DNA from 2 places in the Vibrio tritonius genome. Region 2 is predicted to be linked to the other one. Evidence: predicted binding sites of a transcription regulator. Region 2 holds the regulator's gene; the other holds the start of a gene.
What was found. The regulator PurR, encoded in region 2, represses purine synthesis genes. The targets are predictions, from matches to a motif close to TNANGNAAACGTTTNCNTNA.
Positions count from the first base shown of each region.

Region 1 (7,821 bases), 1.6 Mb from region 2:
TCAAGGTTTCTTTAGTTAAGGTTTGGCCTGGGTGTTGGACGAAATGACTGAGTAATGCGAATTCAGTCGTTGTTAAATCAAGTAAGTTACCTTGGCAATACGCTTCTTGCTTGCCTGGATAAACTTGAATGTCTTGACACTCAAGCATATCCGATGCTTTTTGCGTATGTTGAGGTTGAGTGCGACGCAAAATAGCTCGAATACGAGCAAGCAACTCACGGTCACTAAATGGTTTAGGTAAATAGTCGTCAGCTCCGAGTTCTAACCCGATAACGCGATCAATTTCTTCACCTTTGGCTGTTAGCATTAGTACTGGTGTTGACCAATGTTCACGAAGTTTTTTCAGTGTTTCCATGCCATTAAGGTGGGGCATCATGACATCGAGCAAAATAAGATCGATAGAGTCATTCACTGCTTCTAGGCCTGCTTCACCATCATTGGCTTCTGAAACCAAGAACCCTTCGTAACTCAGTACTTCTTTGAGTAAACCTGTTAATTCTACATCGTCATCAATGACTAATATATGCGCCATAACCATCTCACTTGAATGAACACTTGATAACATTTTACCGTGGCTTGGAATGATAATTTACTGACAATATCACTCTTTACGTTGATTTACTCCTGCTATACGTCGTTTGACCGCCAGATAAGTATTCTGAAATGGAGCGCTGTCACACAGCTTTTAAGTCGAAGAATAGAAGGATTAGCAAATGAATATGGCAAAAAAAGTGCTGTTAGCCGCAGTAGTACTTCCTCTGACCATGGCAGCCTCCGGTGCATTTGCAGCCGGTGGCCCTCAGGGGCCCAAAGGAGATCGCACTCCAGGAGGTGTTTGTGGTCCTGATGGAGAGCAAAGCATTCTGCAGCAGCTTAATCTATCAAAGCGGCAGACTGAACAGCTAAAAGAGCTTCATAAGAAAGAACATAAAGCGATGCGCGAAGAGATGAAAGCACTTCATGAAGAAGAGCAATCTATTGTGCTAGCCAAAGATTTTGACCAAGCTAAAGCGACTCAATTGGCGCAGAAATTGGTGAATTTGCAGGTTCAGCGCCGCGTAGAAATGATGCAAAAACGCCACGATTTGATGGCCATCTTGACTCCTGAGCAGAAAGGCCAATTTGAGCTGCTGCAAAAATATCGCATGTCTCAATGTATGAAAGGTCCAGGCATGAAAGGTCCAGGCATGAAAGGTCCAGGTTTTAAAGGTCGGCCAGATGGTGAACACGGTCCACGTGGTGAGATGCCTATGCCAGAGCAACCATAATCTCATCTCGCGTACAAAGCAGCTTCGGCTGCTTTTTTTGTTTATGGCTTTATACCCAAATGACCTCAAGATGCAGACTTCAGAGCTTCATCAACGAGCACAGGTCAAGCTCAATGACGGCAGGAATGGTCATTCCCTTTCAACGTCATTGGTATATATAAAGTAGAAATAACAGAACATTATTCGAACAAATCCAGAGCGTTTTGTATAATTAATTCATTGTGTTAGTTGGAATGTCATGATGAAAAAAGAATACGAACGTCTTGTCACTACTGCTGCATGGCTTGCAACCTGCGTTGCCAGTTTGTTGCTAGTGGTGAAACTGGTGATTTGGTGGTTAACTGGCTCGGTCAGTTTATTAGCCTCACTTATCGACTCGATGATCGACATTGCTGCCTCGATTGTGAATCTAGTGGTACTAAAATATTCACTACAGCCAGCAGATAAAGAGCATACCTTTGGGCATGGCAAGGCGGAATCATTGGCGGCTTTAGCCCAGGCCATGTTTATTTCTGGATCTGCGGTGTTTTTGATTTTGAACGGTATTGATCGTTACTTCCGGCCTCAGGCATTGCATGCTCCTGAATTGGGTGTTTATGTTAGCTTATTCGCGATCGTCATCACTCTAATGTTGGTGATGTTCCAAAGGCATGTGGTCAAAAAAACCGGTAGCCAAGCCATTGCTGCTGATTCGTTGCATTATCAAACTGACCTTTATATGAACATTGCGATTACCATCGCATTAGGATTAAGTTGGTTTGGGTTTACGCAAGCGGATGCCATTTTTGCGGTTGGTATCGGGATCTATATTCTCTACAGCGCTGTGCGAATGGTGCATGATGCGATTCAAACCTTACTTGATCGCTCACTTCCTGAAGAAGAAAATCAACAAATCCTTGAAATTGCCATGTCAGTAAAAGGCATTATGGGGGTGCATCAACTTCGCACCCGAATGTCTGGACCTATCCGCTTTATTCAGCTCCACCTTGAATTGGAAGATAAGATGCCACTTATTGATGCGCACAATCTTTCTGATATGGTAGAAGCCAAGTTGCGTAAGGCGTTTCCTGGTGCGGATGTGTTAATTCACCAAGATCCTTATTCGGTGATTTTTGGACCAGAAAGAAAGCAAAAAGCTCAAAGTCCGTATGAGGTTTAGCCGGGCATCTTACACAATACAACGACTATTCTGACATGAATCAACACAACACGATGATGAGAGTGGCATACTCTTACTCATTAAGAAAACTTGCCGTAAATAAGTAAATAACGGTAGTAATCCTGTTTAGTACAGGTAACATACAACAACAATAAAAAGATTTTGCTAAGGGGTAACTTGTTGTCTCTTGGCGTAAAAATAGATGAATGGGTTCCCAAAATATAGAGGGTGAGCATGATTAAAAAGATCGGGGTTTTGACCAGCGGCGGTGACGCACCTGGCATGAATGCTGCGATACGCGGCGTGGTTCGTACAGCTCTTGGTGCAGACCTAGAAGTGTATGGTATCTATGATGGTTATTTAGGTCTTTATGAAGACCGCATTGAAAAACTTGATCGTTCAAGTGTTTCTGATGTGATTAACCGTGGTGGTACTTTCCTAGGCTCTGCTCGTTTCCCAGAATTTAAAGAAGAAGCCGTTCGTGCAAAAGCGATCGATAACCTGAAAAAACACGGTATCGATGCGTTAGTGGTTATCGGCGGTGACGGTTCTTACATGGGTGCTAAAAAACTGACTGAAATGGGTTACCCTTGTATTGGTCTTCCTGGCACTATCGACAATGATATCGCCGGTACTGATTACACCATCGGTTACTACACCGCACTGAATACTGTTATCGAAGCGATTGACCGTCTACGTGACACGTCTTCTTCACACCAACGTATCTCAATCGTAGAAATCATGGGTCGTCACTGTGGTGATTTGACCTTAATGGCGGCTGTTGCAGGTGGCTGTGAATACATTATTTCTCCTGAAACTGGATTGAATAAAGAACAGCTAATTTCTAACCTTCAAGATGGTATTAAGAAAGGTAAGAAACACGCTATTATCGCGCTGACTGAGTTAATGATGGATGCCAATAAATTGGCAAAAGAGATCGAAACGGCGACAGGTCGTGAAACTCGCGCTACTGTTTTAGGTCACATCCAACGTGGTGGTGTACCTACAGCATTTGACCGTGTACTTGCTTCTCGCATGGGTAACTATGCTGTGCACCTTCTTCTTGAAGGTCAAGGCGGTCGTTGTGTTGGTATCCAACAAGAGCAACTGGTTCATCACGACATTATCGATGCGATTGAAAATATGCGTCGTCCAGTGCGTAAAGATCTCTACAAAGTTGCTGAAGAGTTGTTCTAAGCATCTCTTGTTGATGGACAAAAAAAGACCGCGAATATCGCGGTCTTTTTGTATCTTTCTTGTCAGGCTTAACGCAAGTTTGATTTACAGAATAATATCACGTACATCTGCGTCTTTACGTTCCAAGTAGTGAATTGACTTGATACGGCGAATCGTACGGCAACGACCACGAATCAGCAGTGTTTCGGTGGTTGCGATATTACCTTTGCGAGTAATTCCGTCTAGCAAATCGCCTTTGGTGATTCCGGTTGCAGCAAAAATGACATTATCACTACGTACCATATCTTCAAGTTTAAGTACCTTATTCGCTTCCACGCCCATTTCTGCGCAGCGTTTTAACTCTTTAGCACCCCAGATACGATTATCTTCGGTTTCACCTTTCACTTCGTGACGTGGCAGTAAGCGACCTTGCATATCACCATCGAGAGCACGAATCACTGCAGCTGATACTACGCCTTCCGGTGCGCCACCAATGCAATACATCATGTCTACTTCGCTATCTGGCATACACGTCAGGATTGATGCAGCAACGTCACCATCTGGCACCGCAAACACTCGCACCCCCATTTTTTGCATTTCTGCTATCACATTATCGTGACGAGGTTTAGCAAGAGTGATCACAACCAATTCAGATAAGGTTTTGCCCAGTGCAGTTGCCACGTTAGTTAGGTTTTCTTCTAGTGGTTTATTGAGATCAATACAACCTTTTGCTTCAGGGCCTACAACCAATTTTTCCATGTACATGTCAGGCGCTTTAAGGAAACTGCCTTTTTCACCAGCGGCTAATACCGCTAGCGCATTAGATTGCCCCATTGCGGTCATTCGAGTGCCTTCGATGGGATCTACCGCGATATCGACGGCATCACCACCGATACCTACTTCTTCTCCAATATACAACATAGGCGCTTCATCAATTTCGCCTTCGCCGATGACAATTTCACCCGCAATTTCAGTTTTGTTAAGTAAGGTGCGCATTACTTCCACTGCCGCACCGTCTGCTGCATTTTTATCTCCACGACCAAGCCATTTATATCCTGCTAATGCAGCACCTTCGGTGACTCGAGAAAAAGCCATTGCCAATTCGCGTTTCATGTCTACTCCAAACCAAAAATTACGGGACAATTTATCGGCGAATTCTAACATATTAATGGGGAAACGTTTGCTGTTTGCTCGATACGAGGTTTGCACTCGATCAAAAGTGAGTCGGAAATCTTTGATGTGGTTGAAAAATAATCGTCCAAAACTGAGTTGATGCAGATTAAGTAAACTTGGTGTCAATTTGCGCCTTTTTTTTAACCGAATAATGCAAAATCTCGAATATAGAGAGTGTCTATCTGCGTTTGGCTGAGTAGAATGGGGGAAATTTGGTGACAGACGGTGTCACGCCAACCGAATACGTAAGGGTAAGCAACATGTCTTTTGAAGTACTAGAGCAACTGGAAGCAAAAATTCAAACTGCGGTAGACACTATCGCATTGCTACAAATGGAAGTTGAAGAGCTAAAAGATGACAAACAGAAGCTTGAACAAGAGACTTCTGAACTGAAAGCCAATTGCGAAGCGATGGAGCAAAGAGCGGAGCAAGTACAAAAAGAACACGAAGCATGGCAAGAGCGCATTCGTAGCCTGCTAGGTAAAATGGAAGACGTAGAATAAGTTCGTTTTCATACTTGAATAAGAAAAAAGCGCTGATGGTCGACATCAGCGCTTTTTGTTTGTGTGAGCGGTTTTAAATACGGTTGACGCGCCATTATTTCTCGAGATCTGGACGAATTCCTAAAGTATGACAAAGTGCGTAAGTCATCTCGGCGCGGTTAAGTGTGTAGAAGTGGAAATCTTTTACACCTTCGCGGCTAAGGATGCGTACCATATCAATTGCTTGGCTTGCTCCAACAAGTTGGCGAGTGGTTGGGTCATCATCCAAACCTTCAAATTGTTTTGCCATCCAACTTGGGACTTTGACATTGTTTTGAGCGGCAAAACGTGATGCTTGCTTGAAGTTGGAAACAGGTAAAATGCCGGGAACAATTTCAACATCAATACCAGCGGATAGACAACGATCGCGAAAACGCAGGTAGCTTTCGACATCAAAGAAGAACTGGGTGATAGCGCGGTTGGCACCTGCATCCACTTTTCGACGTAAATTTAATAGATCAGCTTGAGCGCTTTTTGCTTCAGGATGCACCTCAGGAAAAGCGGCAACCGAAATGTCGAAGTCATGACGAGATTTTAGGAGCTCGACTAAATCAGATGCATACATGTTAGGGTGGTCACTGCCCGCAGGAATATCTCCTCGTAACGCCACGATATTATGAATATCGTTATTCCAATAGTCGTCCGCGATTTGAATAAGTTCATCGCGAGTCGCATCAATGCAAGTTAGGTGTGGCGCTGAGACAAGGCCGGTTTTATCTTTGATTTCTTTGATGATCGAGTGGGTGCGATCACGTTCACCAGAGTTTGCCCCATAGGTCACAGAAACAAATTGAGGGCGCAGTGTTTTTAGACGGTGCACAGAGTTCCACAATGTCTCTTCCATTTTTTCGCTACTTGGCGGAAAAAACTCAAACGAAACATTAATGTTATCCGATAGCTCTGCAATATTTTGATTCAGAGCATCAATGTGGCTGGCATGCGTGTATCCCATAATTTTCTCCCTGTGACCTGTCGCCACAATATAAAACTATCCGCTCAATTTTATCGACGTTTAGACGTCTATATGTCCAAATGATGTGATCAATTGCTCTTAAAGTCAACAGCGTAAAGATGAATGTTTTTCATTTTCTGGATGAAAAAACATCATAATAACCATAATTAATGTAGCAGTATTAAGTGAGGAAGGGATAAAAAAGAGGTCGTTCTGCGTCAGTGTTTCAGAATAGCGAAAAGAAAAAGCCTGCAGTGATGCAGGCTTTATGGGTTTTATAAAAAGCTAGATAATCGGTTTAAATCGGACTGAATAGCTCCAGCTGTCACTTCACGACCAGCCCCGGGACCACGAATGACCAATGGATTATCTTTGTACCATTTACTTTCAATGGCAAAAATATTATCGCATGGCAGTAAGTTTGCCAGTGGATGTTCTTTCTCGAGGGCTTCAACCCCAACGGTTGCTTTGCCATTTTTCTCAAGTCTAGCAACGTAACGTAACACTTTGCCTTCGCGCTGTGCTTTGGTTAAGCGCTCAGCTAAGCGTTGGTTTAGTAAATCGCTTTGGTCGAGAAAATCATCTAAAGGAAGCTTTGCCAACTCTGCAGGAACCAAGGATTCAACTTTTACAGTCTCTGGTTCAATATCGAGGCCGGATTCACGGGCTAAGATAACCAGTTTACGCATCACGTCTGAGCCATCGAGATCATTACGCGGATCTGGTTCGGTTAGGCCCTGTTGCCAGGCAAGGTCAACTAATTCACTGAATGGTACAGACCCATCGTATTGTTGGAATAACCAAGAAAGCGTGCCTGAGAAAATTCCAGAGAGTGCGACGATTTCATCGCCACTTTCACGTAAATCACGAACCGTATGATTAATCGGTAATCCCGCACCAACCGTTGCGTTATAGAGCCAGTGACGGCTAATTTTAGTAAACGCTTCTTGTACTTGGTTGTAGTAGTCACTTGGCGCAGAACCTGCCACTTTATTTGCAGATATAAGGTGCATGCCTTGTTCAGCAAAGTCGAGATATTGAAGTGCTAAAGTTTCACTGGCGGTAACATCAAGGATGATGACATCGTCGTAAGTTTCAAGACTACTTAAACGTTTTACCCACTCGTTATCGTTATTGGTGATAGCTTCGGTTTGATAGTTAGCTAACACTGTATTGGCATCAAGCCCCTGTTCATTGAACAAGTAAGTGGAGCTATCGACAACTGCAACCAATTCAAATGCCATACCACGACGTTTTTCTAGTTCTTCTTTTTCTTTGGCAAACAGTTTGAGCCAACTGGAACCAATATTACCTTTACCACATAGAGCAAGAGCAATGCGCTTATGGGCTTGGAACAGTTGGGTGTGTATGCGGTTCACTAGATCACTAAGGTCTGTTTGACGTAGCACTGCAACAAGGCTTAAACCTGAATCGGTTTCCGAGATGAACTCAATAGGTTCACCTTTAATTTGTTGATAAAAGCCGAAGCAGTGATTGGCATTGGTACTTGCACCTGCTCCAACGGCAGCCACGAGGCTGAATCCTTCTTTA
Region 1 is NZ_AP014635.1:3,209,308-3,217,128, reverse strand. It holds gene JCM16456_RS14325 (response regulator) at 1-532, opposite strand, end outside; gene JCM16456_RS14320 (CpxP family protein) at 714-1,268, shown strand; gene fieF (CDF family cation-efflux transporter FieF) at 1,510-2,427, shown strand; gene pfkA (6-phosphofructokinase) at 2,662-3,624, shown strand; gene glpX (class II fructose-bisphosphatase) at 3,709-4,716, opposite strand; gene zapB (cell division protein ZapB) at 5,037-5,279, shown strand; gene metF (methylenetetrahydrofolate reductase) at 5,374-6,270, opposite strand; gene JCM16456_RS14290 (bifunctional aspartate kinase/homoserine dehydrogenase II) at 6,546-7,821, opposite strand, start outside.
Region 1: the regulator PurR is predicted to act here: its motif matches at 4,772-4,791, upstream of glpX (class II fructose-bisphosphatase).

Region 2 (7,821 bases):
TACATTGCCAATTGTAAGGGAAGTGGGGGGCTTGAAAGACACTGTCATGGATTATGACAAGTATCCGCAAGAAGCAACCGGATTTGGCTTTTTAGAGCCTTCTGCACAAGCTTTGCTGATTACTATGCAACGCGCTTTACTGTTCTACCTGCAAAATCCAGACGAATTTCTTGCTGTTCAGCAAAGAGCGATGGGGAAAGACTTCAGTTGGCATGAGTCTGCGTTGGAATACACCAAAATGTATCGATTGGCCGTCTTTGCCTAAGTTCGTTTGTTGTCTGACAACCGTATCATAATGACCTCTTAAGGCAGGATTTAGAGCGGCATCAATAAATACAGGTCAAGCTCAATAGCGAAAGAAAGGGCAATTCCCTTTCAACCTGAGTATATATACCCAAATGACCTCAAGATGCAGACTTCAGAGCTTCATCAACGAGCACAGGTTAAGCTCAATGACGGCAGGAATGGTCATTCCCTTTCAACGTCATTGGGCGCAGAGATGGGCTTGTTGATGAGCTCCCAAAGGGCGAGTTGTATTCGCTCCTATGCTGCGTTACCGATTTTCTACGTAGAATAACTAGGTATTCAAATCGGTGCCTTGCCTATGAGCGAATACATTCTCGCTGAAACCGCATCTTGAGGTTACTTGGGTATAAAGCCATATAACGTGTTTTATATGGCTTTTTTGTTACTTTGTTGCTGATGCTGTTACGTTGAGAAAAAGTTCAATGTAACAGCGCACAAAGCGAATGAATCTCTGTTTGGCATCATCCCTGTTTATGGTAGGCTAGCGCCGATTTGACCACAGTAGAGCGCTACATGACCCATCATCTTCTTTATCATAAGGTTTATCCTCATCCTAATAGCTCACAATGGGTGGTGTTTGTGCATGGTGCTGGTGGCAGTTCATCATTGTGGTTTAAGCAAATCAAGGCCTATAAACGCCATTTCAATTTACTGCTCATCGATTTACGTGGTCATGGTCAATCAAGCCAATTAGTCAAAGAGTGGATAACGCATCCTTATACTTTTGATGCCGTTGCTCAAGACGTGCTCAATGTCTTGCATCATTGTCAGATACCCAAAGCACATTTTGTTGCCATGTCTCTGGGAACCATTATCGTCCGAAAAACCTCAGAGCTTGCGCCAGATGTTGTGCAATCCATGGTATTAGGTGGGGCGGTAATTCGTTTTGACCTTCGTTCTCAGTTATTAGTCACCCTAGGCCGCTGGTCAAAGCATCTTATACCCTATATGTGGCTCTATCGGCTCTTTGCCTACATCGTTATGCCGAGTCGTTTACAGAAAGAGTCACGCCATCTTTTTGTTCGTGAAGCGAAGAAGTTGTGTCAAAAAGAGTTTAAACGCTGGTATCGGCTCACTGCAGAAGTGAACCCTTTTATGCGTTACTTTCGTGAGAAAGATGAGTCCATTCCTACACTCTATCTTATGGGGGATAGGGATTATCTTTTCTTGTCGCAGGTTAGAGAGATCGTGATGATACATCAAAAGAGTCAACTGATTGAACTTACCAATTGTGGTCATGTTTGTAACATCGAACAGGCAGAGCGATTTAATCATCACTCAATTCGTTTTATTCAGGGTTGCTTGAATTAATAGCGCTGTTAGTCAGTAAGTTATCGCCATCTATACCCAAATGACCTCAAGATGCAGACTTCAGAGCTTCATCAACGAGCACAGGTCAAGCTCAATGACGGCAGGAATGATCATTCCCTTTCAACGTCATTGGGCGCAGAAATGGGCTTGTTGATGAGCTCCCAACGGGCGAGTTGTATTCGCTCCTATGCTGCGTTACCGATTTTCTACGTAGAATAACTAGGTATTCAAATCGGTGCCTTGCCTATGAGCGAATACATTCTCGCTGAAACAGCATCTTGAGGTTACTTGGGTATATGAGACAACAGAGTACGGCGGTGTTGTCTCATGGATGTAATCACATATCCTCTCATCGGCCTAGACTTATCTTACATCGCCTAAGCACATGCGTGATGACCTAATTCAGGCTGGCACATCACACATATGTGAGATTCAAAACTAAACGACAAATATACCCATCACCAATTCGCTAAAACAGCATCTTGAGATGACTTGGGTATGACTAAATCACTGCTTTTCTATTGTCACTCCATTTTAATGATGAATGAAAAATTAATGATGAAATAGTCAGTGTTCACCAAACCAAACAACGCATATGGATGTGAAGTTGGGCTCGCAGTACAGTTATTACTATGTCTCGGATTTTGGGGGCACCACTATAGTAACGTGATTTGTCATTAAGAAAATGCTGAAATGGAATGCGGACTAATGTTGTCCTACTGATGGACGAAAAAATGCCTACTTTTATGACAGGCAAAAAAAAGCACCCACTAAAGTGAGTGCTTTCGTTACTCTTACTAGCTAATCTTCTACAAGCGTTGCATTAACTCATCGCGGCGATTCTGAGGAATCACTGACCAATGCTTCCCTTCAATTGCGCCTTCTAGAGCCCAAAGAAGTTCAATGCTTACATCATTAGAGTGAGTCTGCTGTATCGCTTTATACGCTTCTACAGAGCCTTTCTCATGAAGCTCTTCAACCGATTCGATACCTGCTTTACGCAACATACGTTCTGTTGCTAGACGTAAATTAGGTAAGTCTTTCAATCGGTTAGGTTTTGCTTGAGCTTGAGTTTTACGCTCTTGCTTAGCAATAACCAAAGCTTCTTTTGCTTCTTTCAGGATTTTTTCTGGGGCTTCCCAGAAGTTGTCTGGAAGAGCAAAGTATTTAGTAACCACTGGGAAACCACGTTTTTTGTAAACGTAAGGTTCTAAGCCTTGCTGCTTGTATTTTTCTGAACAATTATCATCTGCTCGGATGTGAAGTTTGTCATTAACAACCAATGCAAACATTGTGTCGTCAACAAAAATTCCAAATCCGCCGAACATTGAACGAGATTTTACGCGTCCTAAGTTTTCAAACAGACGCATTGAGTCTTTTAATATTGGTTTATCCATGCCTTTAGTCTCGGTGTATTAACAATACGCCACCAAAATCAGGTCCGAGAATGTAGCAAAAGAATGCAAAGATTGTGTCAGTAAGAAGTTAACGTCTTATATGCATTTTTGCCATCGGTAACCCCGCTACCTACCCAGAGCCAGAAAATACCATCTAAGGGTTTAGGCCGGAGGCTTTGCGTCCCACCTTTTCAGATGGTTTGCCCTGTACGTGACATTTCGTTCACTAGAGTAATCTTAAACTTGAATATAAATCACAAAAAAATTCGCCTAATGTGATGTCGGTCCAAAAAATCACTGTATTTTTAATAACCGACATTTTCATCAATAAGATTGTGTCTCAAAAGTGAAAATATAATGTAACACTATGATATTAAAGTTTTTTTACGGTATTTCGTGCGACAAGTTCAGGGTGCATCTCAAAAATGCGACGATCATGTGCTTTGTTTTTGATCCTTTCTAGTAGGATCTCAAAGGCATTTTTACCCACACGACGTTTTGGTTGGTGAATGGTCGTCAGTGGTGGAGAGAAATACTCAGAAAGCTCGATATTATCGTAACCTACGACAGAAATATCATCAGGCACTTTCACGCCTTTTTGTTGTAATCGACTCATTAAACCCAGTGCCATGGTGTCGTTAAAACAGAATACCGCGGTTGGTTTGTGATCCATCGCAAGAATTTTATCTGCAGCGAGCACGGCTGTATCACATTCGAAGTTGCCTTCCAAAATCCAATCTTCATTGACGGGCAGGTTGGCTTCTGCCATTGCCCGACGAAAACCAACAATGCGTTCTCTACACGCCATTTTAGAAAAATGACCGCTTAAACACGCGATGTCTTTGTGACCATTATCGATGAGGTGTTTAGTGGCAATGTAGCCACCTTCTTCTGAGTTATCCATAATGGTGTCGGCTTGAGAATCCTCAAGACCCCAGTCCATAATGACTTTTGGAATGTCTGAGTGACCTTCGAGCATTTCCATTAGTTCTGGAGTCATGTCTGAACACATCACCAAAATGCCATCAACGCGCTTTTCTGCCAGCATGCGAACATAGTCGCGTTGTTTTTCATAAATACCGCCAGTATTACACAAGATCAGTGTATAACCTTGGCGATAGCAGTAGCTTTCCACACCATCAATGACTTCAGAGAAAAACTGGTTAGTTGATTGAGTCACCAACATACCAATCGTGCGAGTCGTGTTGCATTTCAAACTACGAGCGACCGCGCTAGGGGCATAGTTGAGCTCTTTTACCGCTGCCAACACTTTCTCTTGTGTTGCTTCGGCTACGAAACGGGTTTTGTTAATTACGTGTGATACAGTGGTGGTTGACACGCCAGCAATGCGTGCAACATCTTTTATAGTCGCCATTGGTTGTTCCCATCGATATCTGCTGACAAGGACAAAGATTTACAGTATTGACCACTTCAACAGGTGTTGATTCGATATGTTAGTGAAGCTTAAAAGTAGTAAAAACACAAAAACCGCTTCATAACAGCGGTTTAAGTAAAATTTCTATAGATTATCGTTTGCGCTATCGATTTTAGACTGCTATCGAACTGCCCGCAATGAAAAATTCATCTTAGTTTGATATCAAGCGTTTTCTCATTGTGTTACGTAAGAAGGGCAGAGTTTCTCGTTAGATGACTGAGGATGCACGCATAATTTGCTCTAATTGACCACGTGAATGTGAAGGCGCGGCTTTAGTTTTAGCATCTTGAGGATATACCCAAGTAACCTCAAGATGCTGTTTCAGCGAGAATGTATTCGCTCATAGGCAAGGCACCGATTTGAATACCTAGTTATTCTACGTAGAAAATCGGTAACGTAGCATAGAAGCGAATACAACTCGCCCTTTGGGAGCTCATCAACAAGCCCATCTCTGCGCCCAATGACGTTGAAAGGGAATGACCATTCCTGCCGTCATTGAGCTTGACCTGTGCTCGTTGATGAAGCTCTGAAGTCTGCATCTTGAGGTCATTTGGGTATAAAAGTATAAAGGCCAATAGATAAACTGGCTCTCAGTTATCTATACCTCGGTTTTGGTCACAATTACGTTTAATAAAAATCATTAAATTTATTAAATGAACTTAACGAATAGAAATGAATATTATTTCCTTATTCAGAAAATAAATGAGTAACAATGTGACAAAAAAGAAGTCAAATTTTTACAATTTTGAGAAATGGAAATAAAGTCTTTTATTTCGATTGTTCAAATAAAGCAAAATGTTATCGAAGCTTGTTTTGAATCAATAAAGCATCAGGTTTTAAGTATGTACTCTAGAATTGTGACCATCTATGAATAGAATGAATAGGGATTTAATTTAGCGGAATAAAGTGACGTCTATGAGTTATCACTTATTAGTCGTAGAAAGCGACAGAGACACCCGAGTGACTTTGGTCGATTATTTTAAACGAGAGGGCTACCAGATTTCTGTCGCGGATACAGGCGCAGAAATGCGGGAGGTTTTACGTCAGCAGGCTATTGATTTGGTGCTGATGGAAACCAATCTTCAATTTGATGACAGCCTTATGTTAACTCGTGAATTACGCAGTCATTCAGATGTCGGTATTATTCTCATTAATGGTAGAGAAGACAGTATAGATAGAATTATTGGCTTGGAAATGGGAGCTGATGATTATATTGCAAGACCGTTTGAGCTAAGAGAAATATTAGCGAGAGTGAAAAATTTAACTTGGCGAGTATCTAATTGTCGTTCTGGTTCACTCGAAACTAATTCAAGCAATCAACTTCTCCATTTTGGAGAATGGTCGTTTGATATACAACGCCGAGCTTTAAGTCTCAATGGCGAGCCTATTAAATTGACGAAAGCAGAGTACGAATTACTCGTGGCATTAACCTCTAATCCACACCAAGTTCTTAGTCGCGAGGCAATTTTAGATATGATCAGTCATCGGGTTGATGCACCAAATGATCGGACGATCGATGTATTGATTCGTCGACTGCGTTCAAAGATGGAGCTAGACCCTAAAACGCCGCAGATTATTGTAACGGTCCATGGGGAAGGTTACATGTTTGCTGGAAGTTAAAGGCCTGTTCGCTGACTCCAGTCAATAATAAAATGCCAGCACTGAGTGCTGGCATTTTGCTAAACAATGGTTCCCAAACATGCTCTTGTTTTGATAGTCAGGCGAAGTTATTCGCACTGAACCAACAGCTTGAGTTTGCTTGGGGATAGAGATTATTGTTGAGATGGGTCATCAACAGTAATGGCATGCTTGCTGCCTTGTGCAGCTTCATAACCGGTCACCCAGTCACGTAGTACTTGCCAAATGTGCCCCATGGTTTCATACCAATAACGCTCCGTTTGCTCCAAATAACGTGCTTTAGGCGCGTATTTTTCCCAAGGTTGATAGATGTGTTTTTGCGCCAGAAAGTTAGTTGGTGCGGGCATCGGGTTTAATCCCGCCGAGCGAAACTCGTAAAGAGCCCGTTCCATATGAGAAGCAGATGTAACTAAAACCAGTTTTTTCTGCTGTACAAAGGCCGCAGCTTGGCGCGCCTCTTCCCAAGTATCTTTAGCGGTTTCAAGTAAAATGATTTCAGATTTTGGCACACCAAGTGCAAGTGCAACCTGTGCGAGCATCCTCGCATGGCTGAATTCACTGCCACCAGAATAGCCAGATAAAATTAACTTGGAACCTGGATACATACGCATAATCCGAATGCCCTCAGTGAGGCGCACAAGAGCGGTACGGCTTAACTCCGATGTGGGTGGGATTTGATCATCCACAACATGACCACTGCCAAGCACCATGACGTAGTCGATGGATTGGTCAGTAGGTAAAAACACCGTGTATTGGCGCTCAAGCGGCATCAAAAGCCGGGATGAAATTGGTTGAAACGAAATCAAAAATAGCCCACACAACGAGAAGAGGACGATAAAGCAACCACTCTTACGTTTTGCAGTAAACATGATCAATGATAAACCTATGAATCCAATGATCAGCAATGCTGGCAGTGGCATAAATAGGGAAGAAATGATTTTTTTCAGCTCAAACATATACAAAATAGCCCGAAAAAACAGCACTTGAGAGTAAAAACAACGAAACTCTCTTTATTCCTGCCATTCCTATGACAGAATAGCGGTACGTTCCGTTATCATAACTCAAGCTGCCGTGACTAAAGATCGCAATTTCGACGATATTGCCCACAAATTTGCAAAAAACATCTATGGCTCAGACAAAGGTGAAATTCGCCAAGTCATTGTTTGGGAAGACATAGAGCAATTGTTAACTCATTTTGCTACCGCTGACAAGCCTTTGCATATTTTAGATGCTGGTGGCGGATTAGCACAAATGTCGCAAAAAATAGCCCAACTGGGGCATAAGGTAACATTATGTGATCTCTCTTCTGAAATGCTACGCCTGGCTGAGTCGGATATTGAAAAAAACGGCCTGCTTGAGCAGTATCAGCTGGTTCATGCTCCAGTTCAGGAGATCCAAAATCATTTGGATGGGCCAGTTGATATCCTAATGTTCCATGCTGTGATGGAGTGGTTAGAAGAACCTAGAGCTGCACTGGAAAATTTGCTGAATCAAGTGAAACCGGGTGGCATGGTATCGATAATGTTCTATAACTACCACGGTTTGGTTTACAAAAACGCGGTGTGTGGAAATATTCCCCATATTCTCAACGGGATGCCACACAAAAAACGATTTAAATTACAGCCACAAAAAGGCTTACTGCCAGAATCTGTCTATGCTTGGATAGAAGAGGCTGGATATGAAATTTGTGGCCGATCTGGAATTCGTTGTTTTAGTGATTACATCGGTAACATG
Region 2 is NZ_AP014635.1:1,353,538-1,361,358, forward strand. It holds gene glgA (glycogen synthase GlgA) at 1-265, shown strand, start outside; gene JCM16456_RS23590 (hypothetical protein) at 410-577, shown strand; gene JCM16456_RS06120 (alpha/beta fold hydrolase) at 820-1,617, shown strand; gene JCM16456_RS23595 (hypothetical protein) at 1,669-1,836, shown strand; gene JCM16456_RS06125 (TfoX/Sxy family DNA transformation protein) at 2,427-3,014, opposite strand; cyclic di-GMP riboswitch class I at 3,128-3,229, opposite strand; gene purR (HTH-type transcriptional repressor PurR) at 3,388-4,389, opposite strand; gene JCM16456_RS23600 (hypothetical protein) at 4,821-4,988, opposite strand; gene torR (two-component system response regulator TorR) at 5,365-6,069, shown strand; gene elyC (envelope biogenesis factor ElyC) at 6,222-7,070, opposite strand; gene cmoM (tRNA uridine 5-oxyacetic acid(34) methyltransferase CmoM) at 7,159-7,821, shown strand, end outside.